2 regions of the Cellulomonas sp. P4_H4 genome follow, and region 2 is predicted to be linked to the other one. Evidence: predicted binding sites of a transcription regulator. Region 2 holds the regulator's gene; the other holds the start of a gene.
The links. The regulator LexA, encoded in region 2, represses DNA repair genes until DNA is damaged. The targets are predictions, from matches to a motif close to TCGAACANNTGTTCGA.
Positions count from the first base shown of each region.

Region 1 (4,421 bases), on a different contig from region 2:
ACCGTGCTCCGGATGCGGGGGTCGTCCGAGGGCAGGAACCCGACCTGGGCCATCTGCAGGAGCGCGGCGTCGGTGTGCGTGGCCCCGTACGACTGCACGAACGTCTCCCGGCCGGCGTCCCACGCATGGGCCAGCACGTCGGCGTGGATCGCGTCGCGCTCGGCCCGCCATCGGTCCAGCGGCGCGCTGAGCCCGTAGTTCTCGGCTGCACGGACACCGCGGTCCACGGCGGCCCAGGCCATGACCTTCGAGTGGGTGAAGTGCTGCGGATCGCCGCGGACCTCCCAGATGCCGCGGTCCGGCTCGCGCCAGTGCTCCAGCAGGTTGTCGACGAGCTGTCGTTGCAGGGACCACGAGTCGTCGTCCTCGGCCAGACCGGCATCCCGCGCCAGCTCGAGCGCGCACATCACCTCGCCCAGGACGTCGTTCTGCATCTGCTCGACCGCCGCGTTGCCGACTCTCACCGGCGTGCTGCCGGCGTACCCGGGCAGGTGGTCGAGCACCCGCTCCGGCAACCTTCGACCACCATCGACCCGGTACATGATCTGCAGGTCGTCCGCGTTCCCGGCGACCGCGCGAAGCAGCCACCCGCGCCAGTCCGTGGCCTCCTCGTCGTACCCGTGCTCGAGGAGGGCCTCGAGCGTCATCGCCGCGTCTCGCAGCCAGCAGTAGCGGTAGTCCCAGTTGCGTTCGCCCCCGAAGTCCTCGGGCAAGGACGTGGTCGCGGCCGCCACGATGCCTCCGGTCTGCTGGTCCGTGAGCAGGCGCAGGACCAGCAGCGAACGCACGACGGCTTCCCGGTAGGAGCCCTTGTAGTGGGAGCTGCGTGCCCACAGCCCCCAGGCGATACGCGTCCGGTCCAGACGGTCGGGGATGGACAGCCGAGGTGGCACAGGCAACCAGGAGCGGATCCAGGTGAGGGCGAGCTCGACGTGCTCGCCCTCGTGCAGGGTGAACCTGTCGGCGTGCCGGTGGTCGTGAGCCGCGGGCAGCCGGTTCCCACGCAGCAGGAGCGAGTCAGGTCCGGCGATCGCCCGGATCGTGTCCGCGCCGTCCGGGTCGGTCACGTGGTGCACCCACGGCTCGACCGCTCCGTACCCGAACCGCACGATCCACTCGTGCTCTACCTCGACGCTGCCGCGCGTGCACTCGAGCCGACGGACGATGTCGGAGCGGCCGTCGTTGAGCGGCATGGTCTCGAGCGCGACGGCGGTGCCCATGGGTGTCTCGTACGTCGTCTCCAGCACGAACGAGTCGTCGAGGTAGCGGCGGGTGACGCGCTCGGCGCCCCGGACGGTGAGAAGCCACCGCCCGTTGTCCGGGGTGCCGAGGAGCCGGGCGAAGCACGCGTCCGAGTCGTACGACGGCAGGCACATCCAGTCGATCGATCCGCGCCTGCTCACGAGGACCGCGGTCGAGCCGTCCCCGAGCACCGCGTACTCCTCGATGGGCACGAGCGCAGGGTCGTCGATGACCGTCATGGCGTGAGCATGGCAACCCAGCGGCGGCACGTCGAGCGGTGCACGCATGTGTGTCGGCTCACGTCGAACAGATGTGCGATTGTCAGTGGTCCGACGTAGACTCCCGGGCGTGAACGAACGTCTGGTGGTGCAGGGCGCCCGCGAGCACAACCTCCGCAACGTCGACCTCGATCTCCCGCGCGACAAGCTCATCGTGTTCACCGGGCTGTCGGGGTCGGGCAAGTCGTCGTTGGCGTTCGACACCATCTTCGCGGAGGGTCAGCGGCGCTACGTCGAGTCGCTGTCCGCCTACGCGCGCCAGTTCCTCGGGCAGATGGACAAGCCCGACGTCGACTTCATCGAGGGCCTCTCGCCCGCGGTGTCGATCGACCAGAAGTCGACCAACCGGAACCCGCGGTCGACGGTCGGCACGATCACCGAGGTCTACGACTACCTGCGCCTGCTCTTCGCTCGCGCGGGCACCCAGTACTGCCCGGTGTGCGGCGAGCGCGTGACCGCGCAGACGCCCCAGCAGATCGTCGACCGGCTGCTTGAGCTGCCCGAGGGCACGCGCTACCAGGTGCTCGCGCCGGTCGTCCGCGGTCGTAAGGGTGAGTACGCCGACCTGTTCAAGGAGCTGCAGAGCAAGGGCTTCGCCCGCGCCCGTGTCGACGGCGAGGTCATCCAGCTCACGGAGCCGCCGACGCTCGAGAAGAAGCTCAAGCACGACATCGAGGTGGTCATCGACCGTCTCGTCTCGCGCGAGGGTGTGCAGCGTCGCCTCACCGACTCGGTCGAGACCGCGCTCGGACTCGCAGGTGGCCTGCTCGTCGTCGAGCTCGTCGACGCCGACATCGACGACCTGTCCCGCGAGCGGCGGTTCTCCGAGCACCGCGCGTGCCCGAACGACCACGTGCTCGCGCTCGACGAGATCGAGCCGCGCACGTTCTCCTTCAACGCGCCCTACGGCGCCTGCCCGGAGTGCACCGGCCTCGGCTCCAAGCTCGAGGTGGACCCCGACCTGGTGGTCCCCGACGAGGACCTGTCGCTGGACGACGGCGCGATCGCCCCCTGGGCGCAGATCTCGAGCGAGTACTTCGGCCGGGTGCTGACCGCGCTGGCGTCGGACATGGGCTTCTCGACGTCCGTGCCGTGGCGGGCGCTCCCGCAGCGTGCCCGGGACGCGGTGCTGCACGGCCAGAACCACGAGGTGAAGGTCCGCTACAAGAACCGGTGGGGCCGCGAGCGGCAGTACTCGACCGGGTTCGAGGGCGTGATCACGTTCCTGGAGCGTCGGCACAACGAGACCGACTCGGAGTGGAGCAAGGAGAAGTACGAGGCCTACATGCGCGAGGTCCCGTGCCCCGTGTGCGGCGGCGCCCGTCTCAAGCCCGAGGTGCTCGCGGTCCGCGTCGGCGGTCGGTCGATCGCCGAGGTCTGCGCCCTGCCCATCCGCGAGGCGCGCGCGTTCCTCGACACCCTCGAGCTCGGTGAGCGCGAGCGTGCGATCGCGACGCAGGTGCTCAAGGAGATCCAGGCGCGGCTCGGCTTCCTGCTCGACGTGGGACTCGACTACCTCTCGCTCATGCGCCCGGCCGGCACGCTGTCCGGCGGCGAGGCGCAGCGCATCCGGCTCGCGACGCAGATCGGCTCGGGCCTGGTCGGCGTGCTGTACGTCCTCGACGAGCCGTCGATCGGGCTGCACCAGCGGGACAACCGGCGGCTCATCGAGACGCTCACGCGTCTGCGCGACCTGGGGAACACCCTGATCGTGGTCGAACACGACGAGGACACCATCCGGACCGCCGACTGGATCGTCGACATCGGCCCGGGCGCCGGCGAGCACGGCGGTCGCGTCGTGCACTCCGGCGACCTGGAGGGTCTTCTCGCCTCACCGGAGTCGGTCACGGGTGCGTACCTCTCCGGCCGCCGCACGATCCCGATGCCTCAGGTCCGTCGGCCGATCGACAAGAAGCGCCAGGTCACGGTCGTCGGGGCTCGTGAGCACAACCTGCAGGGGATCGACGTGTCGTTCCCGCTCGGGACGCTGACCGCGGTCACCGGGGTGTCTGGCTCGGGCAAGTCGACGCTCGTGAACCACATCCTCTACACGGTCATGGCGAACGAGCTCAACGGTGCGCGCCAGGTCGCCGGCCGGCACAAGCGGGTGACCGGTCTGGAGCACCTGGACAAGGTCGTGCACGTCGACCAGGGCCCGATCGGACGTACGCCGCGGTCCAACCCGGCGACGTACACGGGCGTCTGGGACCACGTGCGCCGGCTGTTCGCCGAGACCACCGAGGCCAAGGTCCGCGGCTACACGCCCGGCCGGTTCTCGTTCAACGTCAAGGGCGGTCGCTGCGAGGCGTGCTCGGGCGACGGCACGCTCAAGATCGAGATGAACTTCCTGCCGGACGTCTACGTCCCGTGCGAGGTGTGCCACGGCGACCGCTACAACCGCGAGACGCTCGAGGTCCACTTCAAGGGCAAGACCGTGGCGGACGTCCTGGCGATGCCTATCGAGGAGGCGGCAGAGTTCTTCGCGGCGGTGCCCGCGATCTCGCGGCACCTGCGGACCCTCGTCGACGTCGGTCTCGGTTACGTGCGTCTGGGCCAGCCCGCACCGACGCTCTCCGGCGGCGAGGCCCAGCGCGTGAAGCTGGCCGCCGAGCTGCAGCGCCGGTCGACGGGTCGGACCATCTACGTGCTCGACGAGCCGACGACGGGTCTGCACTTCGAGGACATCCGCAAGCTGCTCGGGGTGCTGCAGTCGCTGGTCGACAAGGGCAACTCGGTCATCGTGATCGAGCACAACCTCGACGTCATCAAGAACGCGGACTGGGTCATCGACATGGGCCCCGAGGGTGGCAGCGGTGGCGGTCTGGTGATCGCCGAGGGGACGCCGGAGCAGATCGCCCTGTCGCCGGACTCGCACACGGGCCGCTTCCTCGCCGAGGTGCT
Region 1 covers NZ_JBFUKL010000004.1:233,882-238,302, forward strand. The annotation lists gene AC1DPN_RS14250 (glycoside hydrolase family 15 protein) at 1-1,481, opposite strand, end outside; gene uvrA (excinuclease ABC subunit UvrA) at 1,591-4,421, shown strand, end outside.
Region 1: the regulator LexA is predicted to act here: its motif matches at 1,545-1,560, upstream of uvrA (excinuclease ABC subunit UvrA).

Region 2 (4,421 bases):
CGACGACACGCCCGCCCCGCCGTCCGCGGTGCCGTGGCACGGCCTGGACGTGGGCAGCCCGTTCGACTACCCGAAGCAGGGGATCCTCTACCTCGCCCGGCACCTGCCGCCCCCGGGACGTGAGCCGGCGACCGACGCGCAGCTCGACGAGATCGCCGAGCTGATCACCGCTGCCGGCGGTCGGACGCTGGGGCTGTTCTCGTCGCGCCGAGCGGCCACCGCCGCGGCCACCGCGATGCGCGAACGCCTCGACGTGCCGATCCTCGTGCAGGGTGACGACCAGCTCCCCACGCTGGTCTCCCAGTTCATCGCCGACGAGGCCACCTGCCTGTTCGGGACCCTCTCGCTGTGGCAGGGCGTCGACGTGCCGGGAAGCACGTGCACGCTCGTCCTCATCGACCGGATCCCGTTCCCGCGCCCCGACGACCCTGTGCAGTCGGCGCGCTCGGACGCCGTCGAGAAGGCCGGCGGGAACGGCTTCCTCGCCGTCTCGGCGACGCACGCCGCCCTCCTGCTGGCGCAGGGCGCGGGCCGGCTGATCCGCACCAGCAGCGACCGTGGCGTCGTGGCGGTCCTCGATCCGCGGCTGGCCACCGCCCGGTACGCGCCGTTCCTGACCAAGTCCCTCCCGGAGTTCTGGAGGACGACGGACCGCTCCGTCGCAGTCGCCGCACTGCGCCGACTCACGGGGACGGGTTAGCCTCGAACTCCCCGACGACCCGTCGGCATCTGACTCCCGCGAGAGGGCGGCCGCTACGTGACCGAGAGCCTGGACGTGGAAGACCTCGGACTGCACCATTCGCGGTCCGCGCGAGGCACGAAGCTCGCGATCGTCGGCGCTGGAGCGGTCGGGTCGACCATGGCGTACGCGGCCCTGCTGCGGGGCGCCGCGCGCACGGTCGCGCTGTACGACATCGACGCAGCCAAGGTGCAGGCAGAGGTCCTCGACCTGGGGCACGGTGTCCAGTTCATGCCGATGGCCCAGGTGATCGGGTCGGACGACATCTCCGTGTGCGCCGATGCCGACGTCGTCATGTTCACCGCCGGGGCGAAGCAGAAGCCCGGTCAGTCCCGGATCGAGCTCGCCGGAGCGACGATCGCGGTCGTAAAGGCGGTGCTGCCGAAACTTGTACAGGTCGCGCCCGATGCGGTGTACGTGATGGTGACCAACCCCGTCGACGTGGTGACCTACGCCGCGCTCCAGGTCTCGGGGCTCTCGTCGACCCAGCTCTTCGGCTCCGGAACCGTCCTCGACTCGTCGCGACTGCGCTATCTCATCTCGCAGCACACAGGCGTCGCGGTGCAGAACGTCCACGCCTACATCGCCGGTGAGCACGGGGACAGCGAGCTCCCGCTCTGGGGCTCGGCCAGCATCGGCTCGGTCCCGCTGCTCGAGTGGGCAGGGCAGGGTGGCCACGGCCCCTTGACGAGGCAGGACCGGGAAGACATCACGCGGGAGGTCGTCGAGTCGGCCTACCGGATCATCGAGGGCAAGGGCGCCACGAACTACGCGATCGCGCTGGCGGGCTCGCGGATCATCGAGGCGATCCTCAAGGACGAGGGCCGCGTGCTGCCTGTGTCGTCGCTGCTCACCGACTACTACGGGATCAACGACGTGTGCTTGTCGGTACCGGCGATCGTCGGGGCTGACGGAGTGGGGGAACGACTGCCGATCCCGTTGTCGGACGACGAGCTGTGGGGCCTGCGCCGGTCGGCGGACGCCGTGCGGGAGGTTGCCCGGCAGTTCGGCTTCTAGCCGTCAGCGCTTGCGCAGAGCGGCGACCAGCTCGTCCTTGCGCATCGTCGAACGGCCCTGGATCCCGAGCTCCGCCGCGCGGTGCTGCAGCTCCTCGACCGTCCACTGCTCGTAGGCGCCGGAAGGGCGACGCTCACCGGCGTCGCTCGTCGTGCTGGGCGCGACGTCGTTCGTCGGCAACTCGTCGCCTCGAGCCGCGGCGGCCATCGCGGCCTTCGCACGCGGGCCGGGGTCGGGTAGACGCCCTGGCATCAGCTGCTCCTCTGGATCGGCGGTCGGGTTCGGCGTCGCGCGTTGCGTCCGCCAGCGTGTCCAGAGTGGACCGTCTCGGGACGTGTCGCAGCCCGACGGCCGGGTGCACCGGAGTGCACCCGGCTCGCGTCAGAGGCTGCGCAGCACGCTGACGACGCGGCCGAGGATGGTCGACTCGTCGCCGGGGATCGGCTGGTACGCGGGGTTGTGCGGCATGAGCCACACGTGGCCGTCGATCCGCTTGAGCGTCTTGACCGTGGCCTCGCCGTCGATCATGGCTGCGACGATCTCGCCCTGCTCCGCCACCGGCTGGCGACGGACGACGACCCAGTCGCCGTCGCAGATCGCGGCATCGACCATCGAGTCGCCGACGACCTTGAGCAGGAACAGGTCGCCGTCGCCGACGAGCTGACGGGGGAGCGGGAACACGTCCTCGACCACCTGGTCCGCCAGGATCGGCCCGCCGGCGGCGATCCGACCGACGACCGGGACGTAGGACGGTGCCGGCATCCGCTCGCCGTCCGCGTGGTCCGGGAACGCCTCGCGGCTCCCGTCCGGAGCGGTCCACGTGCCGACGCCGCGGGAGTCGTCCTGGTGCACGACCTCGATCGCGCGCGGACGGTTGGGGTCGCGTCGCAGGTAGCCCTTGCGCTCGAGCGCGGTGAGCTGGTGCTTGACGCTCGACGGGCTCGTCAGGCCGACGGCCTCACCGATCTCGCGCATGCTCGGCGGGTAGCCGCGGGACTCGACCGACGAGCGGATCGTGTCGAGCACGAGCCGCTGGCGCGCAGTCAGACCGTCTGGCCCGGGAGCGCTGTCGGGGAGGGCGTGGACGGTCGCCAGGTCGGTCTCTGCGTCCGCGTTGGCGCTGTCGGGCTTGTCGGGCTGGGACGTGTCCGGTGAGTCCGTCACTGCGCTCCTCCTCTGTCGGGCGGCCGTGGGCTCCGCCGTTGTGTCGCTCCCGCCGTCCGTGCCCCTGACCTGCGGCGACACGGTGCTCCGGAGCGATCCGGGTGGCCCCGCCGACGGCCGTGTCAGTGGCTCGTGGTGCGCTTGCTCTGCACCGCCACCCTAGGGAACCCGAGCACGAAGATCAAACATCTGTTCGATCGTGTCTCGACAAGTGTCGGCGGATGCTGATAGACATCGTACAGACGTACGACGAACACCTGTTCGACAGCAGCATCGCCGGGATCCGCCCGGCACGAGCGAGGACGAGGGACACCATGACGACGATGGCAATGGCACCGGCGCTGCCGGGAACGACTGCCCGCGCGACACTTCGCGCCACCATCTCGTCCTCGCGCCCCGTCGTGACGCCGCGCCCGGCCGTGACGGGCAGCGGGTCGGTCGACGGGCCGTCCCGGGTGGCACGGTCGAGCGTGACGGCCCCGCCGCGCGCCGGGTCTCGCGGGCTCGCTGGTCTGCACCTGACCGCGCGTGGCCGTGTCGCGCTGTGGTTCATGGCGATCGTGATGGTCGCGGCCGCAGTCCTCGTGACGAGCCGCGCCGCGGCCGATGGTCCGGTGTCCGCGCAGCAGGTCGAGCGCCACGTCGTCCAGTCCGGGGAAACGATGTGGCAGATCGCCGCCGACATCGCCGGACCGGGCGAAGACGTGCGGGATGTCGTGTTCGATCTGGTGCGCCTGAACGAGCTGCCCGATGCCGGCCTCATGGCCGGTCAGGTGATCGTCGTCCCCGTCGACTGATCGGCCGCCGATGTGGAGCGCGGAGGCACGACGGCCAGGGAGTTTATCCATGCGCGTGTGGGTTGTCAGTAGCGGCGCTCCTGGACTAGGTTAGCCTTACCTCACTAAGCAGGCTGGGGGGCTTGCCGAAGAGGTGCGGGGTGTGGACGGCTGGGCCGTCGTGCCGACCGCAGCACGCGCGGTGCCGAGGCGAGTCGGCCCGTGAACTGGGGACGGGGGCGTCCCCGCGAGGGCGGTCGCCACGACGGCGGCCGCCCTCGCCACGCCGGGGGCCACCGCTCGGCACTGGATCGGTGCACGTGCGGGCGCCTTGCGACGGGCCGGTCGCTGGCCTACCGTCACGGGGGCGTTGACGACGCCGCGCCGACTGTCCGGCGTCACGCACTCGAAGGGGATCCGGTGCACTGTCCGTTCTGCCGCAACCCGGACTCGCGGGTCGTCGACTCGCGGACCTCGGACGACGGCTCGACCATCCGCCGCCGACGCCAGTGCCCGAGCTGCAACCGTCGCTTCACGACGGTGGAGACGGCGAGCCTGTCGGTCGTGAAGCGGTCAGGCGCCACGGAGCCCTTCTCCCGCGAGAAGATCGCGGGCGGCGTCCGCAAGGCGTGCCAGGGAAGGCCCGTGAGCGAGGACGACCTGGCACTGCTCGCGCAGAAGGTCGAGGAGACGCTGCGCAGCGCCGGCTCGGCGGAGATCGACGC
Region 2 covers NZ_JBFUKL010000008.1:63,615-68,035, forward strand. The annotation lists gene AC1DPN_RS18465 (ATP-dependent DNA helicase) at 1-700, shown strand, start outside; gene AC1DPN_RS18470 (L-lactate dehydrogenase) at 758-1,756, shown strand; gene AC1DPN_RS18475 (Rho termination factor N-terminal domain-containing protein) at 1,760-2,008, opposite strand; gene lexA (transcriptional repressor LexA) at 2,138-2,851, opposite strand; gene AC1DPN_RS18485 (LysM peptidoglycan-binding domain-containing protein) at 3,244-3,717, shown strand; gene nrdR (transcriptional regulator NrdR) at 4,117-4,421, shown strand, end outside.